DNA from 4 places in the Hydrogenophaga sp. L76 genome. Region 4 is predicted to be linked to each of the others. Evidence: predicted binding sites of a transcription regulator. Region 4 holds the regulator's gene; each other region holds the start of a gene.

Region 1 (3,288 bases), 1.8 Mb from region 4:
GCCAGTACCTCGGCTTTGCCGGTCCAAGGGCGTGGTCCCGTCCCCCTGGGGGGAAGCCGCGCAGCGGCGCAGGGGGGAACCTGTCAAGGCGCCGTCAGTGTCATGCCGTGCTGCTGGAAAATCTTCAGCAGCTCACCGGTCTCGCGCAGCGACTTGAGCGCCGCTTCCAGCGCCAGACCGAGCTCCTTGTTGCCCGACTTGATCGCCATGCCCACGGGCCAGCCGGTGTCGGCGATGCCGTTGTTGAAGTTGAGCCTGGTGATGCGGAAATGCGTGGCGATGTCCGGGTTGCGTGACAGCACGGACTCGGCCTGCGCCCGCGTCACGAGGGCCGCCGCCGCTTTGCCGTCCACCGCGGCCTGGACCGCTTCCGTGCCGGTGTTGTAGATCGACACCTGGTTGCGCAACAGGCCACCGCCGTAGCCCATGAGCACGCTGGCCGCACCCGCGCCGCGCTCGGCCGCCAGCTGCACGCCCTTGAGGTCTTCGGGCGCTGCCGCAACGGCCAGCCTGCGCGTGTCGTGCACCAGCACCACCGATTGCCGCATGTACGGCGCAAAAATCATCACCTGCGGATTCTTCTGCGCCAGGAACTTGTCGGCCGGCACCTGCAGCATCACGTCGGCCGGGCCGTAGCCCAGGTAGTGACCTTTCCAGACCATGTTGCGCAGGTCGTCGCCCATGTTCTCGCCGGCGTCAAACGGCAGCAGCGAAAGTTTCAGGCCCATCTGCCGCGCCAGCGCCTCGGCCAGCGCAACGTCCAGCCCCCTCATGTCGGCTGTGGCACCGTCGGAGAACGGGGCGTTGTCCTTGTAGACCGCGATCTTAAGCATGCCGCTGGCGCGGATGCGGGCAAGGTCGGTCAGCTCGGTCTGTGCGTACACCGAGTAGTGCCCCGCGACCAGCGGCATCAGCACGGTCAGGGTCTGCCTGCGGGTGAGCCCGCGAGTCACAGGCGCGAGTTCCTGGAAGCTTTTCGAAACGGACGGCATGGTTTGTCTCTCTTGTGTTTGTGGAAGGCGCGGCGGGGGCGGTTTCAGGGCTCGCGACGGGTTTCGATGTAGGTCCGGATGGCCCACACCGCTTCCTGCGTCAACGTGCCTTCGAAGGGCGGCATGTAGACGCGGCCATCGCGCACGCGGCCACGCCGCACAGTGGAGATGAAGTAGTCGTCCATTTCCTTGAAGCAGGCGGCTTTCTTGGCCACGTCCGCCAGGCCCGTGCAATCACCGTCAATCTTGCGCAGGTCTGGCGAGATGCCACCGGAAATGGCTTCCAGGCCGTGGCAGCGCGCGCAGTTCTGGTTGTAGGCCGAGGTGCCGATGCGCAGCGCTTCGCTGCGGGCCGGGCTCTGTTCGTTGTAGGGGTTGGCATCGAGCCACTTGGCACCGAGCTGCGGCAGCGTGGTGGTGTCCACACTCTGCGGCACAACGTCGCCGTGTGCCATGACGGCGGCAGCCACGAAACCACTGGCGGCCAGGGCCAGCACGCGCAGCGTGGTGCGGGAGGGTTTGTTGAAGAGAGGGAATTTCATCGGGGTGTCTCCTGTTGAAAAAATGCTTTCACACCCCCAGTCAGCAATATGCGGGCCACCGGCGACCCGCCACCGGAAATCCCTGACCCTCGGCTTTCCCGGCAGACGGGGCCCGGTCCGGGTGTTCCAAATTGAATCAATTGCACCCCGCGTGACCGGCCAGCTGTCACAGACTGACATCCACAGCGACACAGGCACCCGCTGCAGGCGGCATTGTGTGGTGGCGGGCTAATTGCTATGTGCCAGAAGGAGGCAATTGCTACATCGTGTTTCTCACAGGGAATACCCAGTGTTGATTCATGGAACAGATATGAAGAAAATCACATGAGCCAAGACCAACAAGACACAGACGAGACAACCCCCCTCCAGCCTCCACGCAATGCGCCATGGGCCATGGACTACTGGGGGGGATTTCCGCCCGACCCTGGAGACGACATGAGTGCCGCCACATACACGCAGCCCGAAGAGGGGCGCGTCGGGGCTGCGTCAGCTGGCGCCTCTCCGAACTCCGACCTGATCGGTCAGTCCCACCAGCGCTCGAAGTCCTACGGTCTGACGACTCAGGAAGAGCCCGACTTTTCCAGCCCCTCGCGCGGGGTACTGAACGACGCGCTGGACGAAAACCGCTTTCTATTCCAGCACGCGGCGCCCGTGATGGAGACGCTGTACGACCAGATCGTCAACACCCACAGCATGGTGCTGCTGACCTCGTCGCGCGGCATGGTGCTGCACTCGCTGGGCGACACCGACTTTCTCGAAAAGGCCTCGCGCGTGGCACTCACGCCAGGCATGGACTGGTCGGAGCAGAACAAGGGCACCAACGCCATCGGCACTGCGCTCACCGAAGAAGAAGCGCTCACGGTGCACGGCAGCCAGCACTACCTGAACGCCAACAAGTTCCTTACCTGCTCCGCCGCACCCATCTTCGACCCGTATGGCCAGGTGATCGGGGCGCTCGATGTCACGGGCGACCACCGCAGCTTTCACCAGCACACGCTGGCGCTGGTGCGCATGTCGGCGCAGATGATCGAGAACCACATGTTCGCCGATATCTTCCCCAAGGCGATCCGCATCCACTTCCACACCCGCTCCGAGTTCCTGGGCACGCTGGTTGAAGGCATCGCGGTGTTTTCGCCCGAAGGGCGCTTCATCTCGGCCAACCGCAGCGGGCAGTTCCAGATCGGCCTGCCCTTCACCGCGCTCAAGGCCCACACCTTTTCTTCGCTGTTCGGCATCCCGATCTCGTCGCTGTTCGATCTCTTCAGCGGCACGCTGCCCAACCCCAAGCAGCTGGTGCTGCACAACGGCGTCTCGGTGTGGTGCCGCGTCAAGGTCAAGACGGCCCACCCCTGGTCGGCAACCCGGTCGGCGCAAGGCCAGGAGCCGCAGGACTTCACCGCAGCGGCGAGTCAGGGTGCGGCCGCGCAGGCCCCGGTCAAGACCCCCGGCAGGAAGATGCAGCTCTCGTCACTGCAGTACCTGGACACAGGCGACCCGCAGGTGTCCTCGGTCATCCACAAGCTGCGCATGGTGTCGGGCAAGGACATCCCGGTCATGATCCTGGGCGAAACCGGCACCGGAAAAGACTTGCTGGCGCAGGCCATCCACGGCGACTCCAACCGTGCCGGCCAGCCCTTCGTGTCGGTGAACTGCGCCTCGATTCCCGAGACGCTGATCGAGTCCGAGCTGTTCGGCTACGAAGAAGGCGCCTTCACCGGCGCGCGCAAGAAGGGCGCCATCGGCAAGATCCTGCA
Region 2 (3,288 bases), 1.8 Mb from region 4:
ACAACGCTGCCGAAGCACAGCAGCGCGATCAGCCAGCGGCGCAGCACGGTGCTCATCGCAGGGCCTGCGTGCGTTGCCCGGTACCTGAGCGTTTTCATCCGAGTCGCCTCACCACCGCGCGCAAGGCCGCGAGCATGCCCGGTTCGGCGCCCAGGTGGCCGCTCAGGGGCTCGGTCAGCGTGACCTGCAGTGGCGCCAGGCGCCGGCCCAGCGCGGCCCAGGCGCCGCTGTTGGCGGGCGGGCAGACGGCGTCGCAGGCGCCGTGCACCCAGTCCACCGGCACACCCAGCCGAGCCAGGCCCAGCACGGCGTCATCGAGCGCGCCGGGCCGCACAAAGCCGCGGTGCTGCAGGTAGTGCGCCTGGATGCGGAATTTGTGCAGCGCCGCCCGATCCGGCGGCTGCGCGGTGTGGCGGTGTCGGCTGGCCTGTGCCTTCCGTTGCCGGCGCCGCAACGCAGCCCAGTCGCGCCGGATCGCGGCGGCCTGGGCAGCCGTTGCCTGCGTCACCGCCCGCCGCAGCGCGCGGCGCATGCCGTTCGAAACGCAGGCCGTCTCCAGCAAGGCCCAGCGCCGCGACACGCGCAGGCCTGCAACACCGGGTGTTCCACTTTGAAGCAGTTGTCTCAGCCGGGCCAGCACCGCGGACAGTGACACACCCGGCGCGGCGGGCCAGGCGGCCTCGCGGCCGAGGGCTTGTAGCACCCGGCGTGACGGCTGCAACAGCCCGCCCACCTCGCGCCGGCTGAGCGCAAACGCACCGCGCAACACCAGGCGCTGCACCCGCTGCGGGTGTGCTCGTGCATAGGCCAGCGCCACCACGGTGCCCCACGAACCCGCCAGCAGCGACCAGCGTTGAATGCCCAGATGTTGCCGCAACAACTCCATGTCGGCCACCAGCGCGTGGGTGGTGCTGGCCGCGGTTTTCCCTCTGGGGCGGCTCGCTCCGCAGCCGCGCTGGTCGGGCGCGATCGCCCACTGGCGCGACAGGTCCAGCGGCGCGAGCATGCCCGGCTGGCAACTGCTGCCGGGGCCGCCGTGCACCAGCAGCCAGGGCTCGCCATCTGGGTTGCCCACGGTGCGAAATGCCATGCGGTGTCCGCGTCCAACAGACAGGTAGGCCGGCGACGGCCAGGCGCTGCGCCGACGCGCGGAAAGCGCCGCCTCAGGGGTATCCCTAGGTTGGTCTTTCGTGGCATCGATATTGCTGTTCATGGGGTGCAACTTGAGGTGCAGTGGTGCTGACAAGTTAGCAGACATGTTTCATGCCAACCCACCTACCGGAGACAGACTATGCAATGGACCACCCCCGCTTTCACCGACCTGCGTTTCGGTTTTGAAATCACGATGTACATCGCCAACCGCTGAAACGCGGCGGGCTTTGACCCCAAAGCGCACGGCCCCACCTCCGTGCGCTTTTTTCTTCACCCCACCCCCAAAGTACAACAGGCTCGACCATGCGCATCCGGGTTCTCGGCTCATCGGCCGGCGGAGGCTTCCCGCAATGGAACTGCAACTGCCCCAACTGCGACGGCTTTCGCCGTGGCACGCTCAAGGCGCATGCGCGCACACAGTCGTCCATCGCCATCAGCGCCGACGGCAGCGACTGGCTGCTGGTCAACGCCTCGCCCGACATCCTGACCCAGATCCGGGAAGCGCCCGAGCTGCAGCCGGCCCGCGCCATCCGCGACAGCGGCATCGCCGCTGTGCTGCTGATGGACGCACAGATCGACCACGTCACCGGCCTGCTGATGCTGCGCGAACGCCAGACACCGCTGCCCCTGCTCGCCACGCCCGAGGTGTTCTCCGACATCTCCAGCGGCTTCCCGATCACCGGCATCCTGTCGCACTACTGCGGCGTGCAACGCCAGGAGCTGCCCATCGACGGCAGCACGGTGAACGTGCCCGGCCTGCCCGGTCTGCAGGTGCAGACCGTGTCGCTCTCGTCCAAGCCACCGCCGTATTCACCGTTCCGCGGCAACCCGCGCCCCGGTGACAACATCGGCTTGCTCATCACCAACCCCGCAACCCAGCAGCGCGCGTTCTACGCGCCGGGCCTGGCGGAGGTCACGCCCGCGCTGATCGAGCTCATGAGCGGCTGCACCGTGGTGCTGATCGACGGCACCTTCTGGACCCACGACGAAATGCAGCGCCTGGGCCTCTCGGCCAAAGCCGCGCTCGACATGGGCCACCTGCCGCAGAGCGGCCCGGGCGGCATGATCGAACAGCTCGACCGCCTGCCCGCCGGCACCCGCAAGATCCTCATCCACATCAACAACACCAACCCCATGCTGGTGGAAGACTCCGACGAACGCGCCGAACTCACCGCGCACGGCATCGAGGTGGCTTTTGACGGCATGGACATCACGTTCTGAAGAGCCAGTCCATGGAAATCGCCCAAGCCATCCGCAATCACAGCCACCTGCCCGCCTGGAGCCCTGATGCGTTCGAGGCCCAGCTGCGCGACAAGGGCCGCAGCTACCACATCCACCACCCCTTCAACGTGCGCATGAACTCGGGCGGCTGCACGCCCGACGAGATCCGCTGCTGGGTGGCCAACCGCTTTTATTACCAGATCTGCATCCCGCGCAAAGACGCCGCCATCCTCGCCAACATGCCCGACCGCGCGCACCGCAGGCTGTGGATCGAGCGCATCCTGGACCACGACGGCCACGGCGACTACGAGGGCTCGGCCGCGGGCGGCATCGAAGCCTGGACACGGCTGGGCGAAGCGGTCGGCATCTCGCGCGAAGACCTGTGGTCTTTGCAGGGCGTTGCGCCCGCGGTGCGCTTCGCCTGCGATGCGTACGTGAACTTCGCGGCCAAGGCGCCGTGGCAGGAAGCCGTGTGCTCCTCGCTCACCGAAATGTTTGCGCCGCAGATCCACAAGGACCGCCTCGCCACCTGGCCCACGCACTACCCCTGGATCGAGGCCAGCGGCCTGGCCTATTTCCGCAGCCGCATCCCGCTCGCCACCCGCGACGTGGAACACGGCCTGCAGGTCACGCTGTCGCACTTCAATACCCGTGAAGCGCAGCACCGCGCACTCGACATCCTGCAGTTCAAGCTGGACATTCTGTGGACCATGCTGGATGCGATTGAAAAGGCATGTCAATGACAGCCACCCTGCCCGAGCGCCCCAAGCTCTCGCGCCGCTTCCGCCTGCAATACGAAGAAGCGCAGAGCCGCTGGGTGCTGCTGTATCCCGAGGGCATGGTGCAGCTCAACCCTTCTGCGGCTGAGATCCTGCAACGATGCGACGGCGAGCGCACCTTGCAAGGGATCGTTTC
Region 3 (3,288 bases), 310 kb from region 4:
GGTGGATGCCGCCGTTGGCGCGGCATTATTGACATTCGGCGACAAAGTAAATGTCGCACCATTCAGCCCGGCAGGAATCCCATTGGCAGCATGGGCCACAATGGTCACAAAAATGGGCCAAGCGTCATCGGGTGCATAAGGTGTGCAATTGGCGCCGGCAACGCCCGCCGCCCCCACGCAAATGTTGGCGATGTATTTGGACGCCTTGTCGGCCACAGGCGTGTCATTGACCGCAGTCGCTGCGGCGTTCAGCCCAGTCACCCGATCCTGGGTATAGCCTTCTGCCAACAGGGTCTTGGCCACCGATGCTGCCGCCAGCCCTTCGCTCAGCTTGGCACGGACTGAATACTCCTGATAGGCCGGCAAGGCCACGGCGGCCAAAATGCCGATGATCGCCACCACAATCATCAATTCGATCAGTGTGAACCCCCGGCTGTGCTGCAAACCCATGATGACGACTCCAGACAACGGAAAACTTGCTACCGGAAACGTTGCAAATGGTGTGCCATCCACAAAATGCCCTTTTGTCGTGAAGTAATTCACATCCAATTAAATGCCGGGTCAATCATTGGACACATGACGTCCCGCCACTGCCAATTTTCGTCTCATTGGCCAAAAATATGACATCCCGAGATCACATCAATTGGAAGAGCGCCAGATATTCAATAAAAAAGGGTGCCCTTGGGCACCCTTTTCGGTTTGATCACTGCCAGAGCTTGCTCAGGCAAGCCCTGCAGAAATCAGCGGCACTCAGACGGAGCGTACTTGGCAGGCAGGGTACCAGCCACAACGTTGGTCAAGCCGCGACCAGTAGCGGCCTGGGTGGTTACAGAACCGCAAGCCCAGTCAATCGCGCCAACCGAAGTGGCCACAGGCGTAACACCCGCCACGTTGGGGGACAAAGTGATAGTTTGGCCGTTCAGTGTGGTGGGAATACCATTGCCGGAGGTAGCTGCAATTGCCACGGAGACCACCCAGTTAGTCAAGGCAGTGGTGGCAGTGCAGTCGGCTGCGCCAGGCGTCGTAACGGTGGCACCCACGCAGTAGTTGACGACGTACTTGGAAGCCTTCTGGGCGAACGGCGTAGCGTTGATGGAGGTAGAAGCAGCACTCAAACCAGCAATGCCATCAGACTGGAAGGCCTCGCTGAGTACACCCTTGGCTGCGGAGCCTGCGATCACGGCTTCCGACACCTTGGCACGGATGCTGTAGTCCTGATAAGCCGGCAGGGCCACGGCAGCCAGAATACCGATGATGGCCACCACGATCATCAATTCGATGAGGGTGAAACCTTTTTGCATGGAACGCTTCATGAGAAAAACTCCTTAGGGGTTGCGGGACAAAGATGCGCTTTACTGAGCAGGGTCCGTGCCAACCCGACAGGGCCGGGTTTCTGCGGTCTTTTTCACGCTGCAGTCGGTGCACGTGACGATTTGTGTCATGTGGTGCTTTTTGCTACTGACAATTTTTGTCACCTCGGTCTGAGCAGGCAGAAATTGTCACCTGCGGCGGCAAGGTCTTTGTGTTCAGTGTTGCAGGCGTGATGCCAGCGCCAGCGGCGTGATGACCCGCTGCCCCATGCCGGCGTCTGGCAACAAACGCTGGTCGCCCGTGACCAGGATGAGATCGGGCCTGAGCGCCAAGAGGTCCCACAAGAACGGATCGCCCGGGTCTGGCGAGTCGGGTTGCGGGCTGATCAGGCCGGCCACCACGACAGGGGTGTCAATGATGTCGATGGGTTTCTCGGGGCACGGCGCCAACTTCTTCCAGAGCCACTCACAGCTCGAAAGTCTGCCCTGCGCTGAGCCAGCGGATGTCGTGGCGCACGTCGCCCTCCCGGCTGGGGATCTGGTCGAAGCGCTGGATCTCGTCCATGATGAGCCCGGTTGAGCATCGGCCATCGCGGCTCCGGCTGTGGTCGATCACTCCTCAATGCCCTTGCCGATACATCGCTCAAAAATCGATTCCAGCGCGCTGTAGTCACAAACCACGGCATCGATGTTGGCTTGAACCCATTCACCGGGCTCTGCCGCCCACCAGCTGATCTGGTAGCCCGCGTTGATGATGATGTGTTCGAAGAGAATGCGCTGGGCGCGCCCATTGCCTTCACGAAAGGGGTGGATAACGTTGAGGTCACCGAACAGTTGCGCCGTGCTGCTCACAAGTTCAGACCGCTCGTGATGTTCAAACCACTGAGCCTGCTTCAGCCCTTCGAAAAGCTTTGACGCCTCGGGCACGATGCGATGAAGGTTGCAGAAGCGGGTTGCGCCCTTTGCAATATCAACGGGTAGATGAGCCCGGATAACAGTACGGGTCTTGCCCAGTTCCGTACTTTCCCGAGGTCAAGTGCGAGTTTGCTGGTAGCTTGACAAGACCGCTGCCCGGGTGGGCAGCTGACGCTTGGCATCAGCTGGTTTGACGATAAACCCCTCCAGGCGGAGGCTGGCCACATAGTTGGACTGGCGGGATTTCGCGCAGTAGGCCGCTTTGGCTTGCAAGCTGGGCGTTTTCACAGATGAGGCCTCAGTGGGTGAAACGACGCTTCATTTTACTTGGCACCTGGGGTAGGCGGTGCATCTGTTTTGACCCGCACCGAGCCACCGACTGAGGTGGAGTCAGAGCTCGAAAGTCTGCCCGGCGCTGAGCCAGCGGATGTCGTGGCGCACGTCGCCCTCCCGGCTGGGGATCTGGTCGAAGCGCTGGATCTCGTCCATGATGAGCCCGGTTTCGGCGGGCTTGGTGTGGGTGATGTAGATCGGGTAGCGCTGGCGGCGGTCGATCTGGTCGAGCTCTTGTGCCAGCGTGCCGGGCGCGAGGTGCAGGCTGCGCCGGGCGAGCGCTTTTTCGCGGTCGCTGAAGGCGGTTTCGATGATGAGCAGGGCCACGGACAATTGGTTGACGCGCTGCCAGAAGGCGGGGTTGCGCTCGGTGTCGCCGCTGAAGACCCAGTGGCCCGAGGCGGTGGCGGCGGCGTAGCCGCAGGCGGGCACGGTGTGCACGGCGGGCAGCACCTCGATGGCCTTGCCGCCCACCTGCAGCACCTCGCCCACGGTGATGGGCACGCAGCGCATGAGCGGTGTGGCGGCACTGGGGATGGTGGAAAAATCGGGCCAGATGAGGTTGTTGAAGATGTGGGCCTTGAGGGCGTCGATGGTGCTCTGCAGGGCACGCACCTGCAGCGGTTCGGCGCCCGCGGCCAGGCGGCGCGCGGCCACGGCATCGAGCATGAGCGGCAGGCTGGCCACGTGATCCAGGTGCGAATGGGTCAGCAGGACGTGGTTGACCCGG
Region 4 (3,288 bases):
CACCGGCCGCGGCGATGCGCTCGCCGTAGGGCGGGTTGAGCAGCATCACACCGGGTTTCTGCGTGGGCGGCATACGCTGCAGGGCGTCGCCGCCGCGCAGTTCGATCGCGTGGGCAACGCCTGCGCGCTCGGCGTTGCGCTGCGCAAAATCGACCATGCGGAACGACACGTCGCTGCCGAACACGATGGGCGCGTGGCCTTCGGGCCAGTCGCGCATCTCGCGCTCGGCTTCGTCCTGGATCGCGGTCCACACATGCTGCTGGAACGGCAGCATCTTTTCAAACGCAAAGCGGCGCAGCATGCCGGGCGGGATGTTGAGCGCGATCTGCGCCGCTTCGATCACCACCGTGCCGCTGCCGCAGCAGGGGTCGTACAGCGGGGTGATGTCGTCCAGCGTTTGTGCCTCGCCGCCGTTCCAGCCGGTGGCAGCGATCATGGCCGCGGCCAGCGTTTCCTTCAGCGGCGCGTCGCCCTTGTCTTCGCGCCAGCCGCGCTTGAACAGCGGCTCCCCCGAGGTGTCGATGTAGAGCGTGAGTTCGTCGGTGGTGACGTGGGCGTAGATGCGCACGTCGGGCCAGGTGGTGTCCACGCTGGGGCGTTCGCCGCGTTTGTCGCGGAAGCGGTCACAGATGGCGTCCTTGATCTTCAGTGCGGCGAAGTTGAGGCTGGTCAGCGGGCTGTGCTGCGCGGTGATCTCGACCTTGATGGTCTGCTGCGGCGTGAACCAGATTTCCCAGGCGATCTCGCTGGCTGCGTTGTACAGGTCCTGCTCGCCGCGGTAACCACCGTGCCAGAGCTGCACCAGCACGCGCTGGCTCAGGCGGCTGTACAGGTTCAGGCGCATGGCGTCGCGCCACGAGGCCTTGATGCCCACACCGCCGCGGGCCTTGAAGGCCAGCGGTTCGTTGGTGATGCGCTGCACCTCGTCGGCGAGCATGTCCTCCACGCCGGCCGCACAGGGGAGAAACAACTTCAATTGATTCACAGGCTTTTTCTAAGGTTGGCCGGTGCGATGCGAAGTGCCTCGCGGTACTTGGCCACGGTGCGGCGCGCGCACTCGATGCCCTGCTCCTTGAGCAGGTCGGAGAGCTGGTTGTCGGACAGCGGTTTCTTGGGCTCTTCGGAGGCGATGAACTGTTTGAGCAGGGCGCGCACCGCGGTGCTCGACGCGTTGCCGCCGGTTTCGGTGCCGAGCGAAGAGCCGAAGAAGTACTTGAGCTCGTAGGTGCCGAACGGCGTGGCCATGTACTTGGCGGTGGTCACGCGGCTGATGGTGGACTCGTGCAGGCCCAGCTCGTCGGCGATCTCGCGCAGCACCAGCGGGCGCATGGCGAGTTCGCCGTGCATGAAGAAGTTGCGCTGGCGCTCGACGATGGCACTCGATACGCGCAGGATGGTGTCGAAACGCTGCTGAATGTTCTTGATGAACCAGCGCGCTTCCTGCAGGCGCTGCTGCATGGCGGCGTGGCCGGCTTCGCCGCCGTTGTCCCGGCCGCCGCGGTTTTGGCGCATGGCGTTGGCGTACACGTCGTGCACGCGCAGGCGCGGCATCACGTCGGGATTCAGGATGACCTTGAAGCCCCGGCCGGCGCGTGTGACGATGACGTCGGGCACGACCACGTTGCGCTCCACATCGATGAAACGGCGCCCGGGTTTGGGTTCAAGCCGCGCGATGACACCCAGCGCGGCGCGCGCCGTTTCGTCGTCGATGCCGCACAGGGCGCACAGACGCTTGATGTCGCGTTTGGCCACCAGCTCCATCGACTGGTTGCAGATGGCCAGCGCCGCGCGCGCTTCGGGGGTGTTGCGCAGCTCTTCGATCTGCAGGCGCAGGCATTCGCCGAGGTTGCGCGCACCCACGCCGGTGGGCTCCATGTGCTGCAGCCAGCCCAGGGCCATGCGCAGCTGCGCTTCGACGGCCTCCAGCTCTTCGATGGCAGGCGAGGTGGCCTCGCGGCCGTGCATGAGCCGCCAGAAGCCCAGGGCGAGCTCGGCCATGTCGTCTTCGAGGTAGGCATCGTCGTTGAGCGATTCGATGAGGAAATACAGCGCCGCCGCGTCCTCGTCGCTCAGCCGCAGACAACGGGCCTGCTCGTGCAGGTGGTCCTGGAGGCTGACGGGACTGCGGGCCAGGTCGGCTGCGCTGGCGGTTTCGTCGTCGCCACCGGAGCCGCTGTTGCGCGCCGGTGCGTCGCCGCCCCATTCGCTGTCATCGGGCGCCATCTCGACCGTGCCGTCGCCTTCCCAGCTTTCTTCCACCGGGGTGGCGCCGTCGAGCCGGCTTTCGATCTCGTCGCCTGAGCCGCTGTCGGCGGGCGCGTCGGACGTGCTGCTGACGCGGTCAGGCAGCGGGCCGTCAAATTCGGCGGGGGCGGCCACGGCGTCGGCCACCGGCAGCGCGGCATCGGCGATCTGTTCGCCGGCGCTCACCGGCGCATCGACCTGCTCCAGACCGAAAGCCTCGCGCTCGGCGATCTCTTCCGTGCGCTCCAGAAACGGGTTTTCGTCGAGCATCTGCTCGACCTCCTGCGCCATTTCCAGCGTGGAGAGTTGCAGCAGGCGGATCGATTGCTGCAACTGGGGCGTGAGCGCCAGATGCTGCGATACACGCAGGGAGAGGCCTTGCTTCATGCCTGGGCGTACAGCAGCGGGAAACGGAGATTCGCCGCCGGGCCGCCCCAAGGCGAATCAACCCCCTTGGGGGGCAGCGCGCCGCGCAGCGGCAAGGCGTGGGGGCCACAAGACGCCGCCGGGCCGCCCCAAGGCGAATCAGCCCCCTCGGGGGGCCGCGAAGTACATGCAATGACGAGCGTGGAGGTCATGTTCACATGCGGAAGTTCTCGCCCAGGTACACACGGCGTACTTCGGCGTTTTCCACGATCTCTGCGGTGGGACCGCTGGCCAGAACATGGCCGTCGCTGATGATGTAGGCGTGGTCGCAGATGCCCAGGGTTTCGCGCACGTTGTGATCGGTGATCAGCACACCGATGCCCCTGGACTTCAGAAAACCGATGATGTGCTGGATCTCCAGAACCGCAATCGGGTCGATGCCGGCAAAGGGTTCGTCCAGTAGGATGAAGCGCGGGCGCGTGGCCAGGGCCCGGGCGATTTCCACCCGGCGCCGCTCGCCCCCGGAAAGGGCGGGCGCCGGCGAATCGCGCAGATGGTCCACCCGCAGGTCCTTGAGCAGTTCATCGAGGCGGCTGCCGATTTCTGCTTCGGTCAGGGGTTTGCCATCCACATCGTGCTGCAGCTCCAGAACGGCGCGCACGTTCTGCGCCACCGTGA

The links. Region 4 encodes sigma-54, which starts transcription at its own class of promoters, with help from an activator protein. Its sites were predicted from a motif close to TGGCANGNAANCTGCTTT; they were not measured.
Region 1: the regulator sigma-54 is predicted to act here: its motif matches at 1,575-1,592, upstream of pedF (cytochrome c-550 PedF).
Region 2: the regulator sigma-54 is predicted to act here: its motif matches at 1,192-1,209, upstream of pqqA (pyrroloquinoline quinone precursor peptide PqqA).
Region 3: the regulator sigma-54 is predicted to act here: its motif matches at 1,357-1,374, upstream of AC23D4_RS14325 (pilin).

Annotation. Positions count from the first base shown of each region.
Region 1 covers NZ_CM172807.1:4,510,687-4,513,974, reverse strand. The annotation lists gene AC23D4_RS22065 (substrate-binding periplasmic protein) at 84-992, opposite strand; gene pedF (cytochrome c-550 PedF) at 1,037-1,534, opposite strand; gene AC23D4_RS22055 (sigma-54-dependent Fis family transcriptional regulator) at 1,970-3,288, shown strand, end outside.
Region 2 covers NZ_CM172807.1:4,505,593-4,508,880, reverse strand. The annotation lists gene AC23D4_RS22050 (MBL fold metallo-hydrolase) at 1-56, opposite strand, end outside; gene AC23D4_RS22045 (alpha/beta fold hydrolase) at 95-1,090, opposite strand; gene pqqA (pyrroloquinoline quinone precursor peptide PqqA) at 1,292-1,366, shown strand; gene pqqB (pyrroloquinoline quinone biosynthesis protein PqqB) at 1,456-2,373, shown strand; gene pqqC (pyrroloquinoline-quinone synthase PqqC) at 2,385-3,116, shown strand; gene pqqD (pyrroloquinoline quinone biosynthesis peptide chaperone PqqD) at 3,107-3,288, shown strand, end outside.
Region 3 covers NZ_CM172807.1:2,972,249-2,975,536, forward strand. The annotation lists gene AC23D4_RS14320 (pilin) at 1-543, opposite strand, end outside; gene AC23D4_RS14325 (pilin) at 741-1,313, opposite strand; gene AC23D4_RS14330 (hypothetical protein) at 1,527-1,760, opposite strand; gene AC23D4_RS14335 (Fic/DOC family protein) at 1,923-2,324, opposite strand; gene AC23D4_RS14340 (YhfG family protein) at 2,343-2,513, opposite strand; gene AC23D4_RS14345 (3',5'-cyclic-nucleotide phosphodiesterase) at 2,616-3,288, opposite strand, start outside.
Region 4 covers NZ_CM172807.1:2,664,069-2,667,356, forward strand. The annotation lists gene AC23D4_RS12740 (THUMP domain-containing class I SAM-dependent RNA methyltransferase) at 1-985, opposite strand, end outside; gene rpoN (RNA polymerase factor sigma-54) at 982-2,631, opposite strand; gene lptB (LPS export ABC transporter ATP-binding protein) at 2,825-3,288, opposite strand, start outside.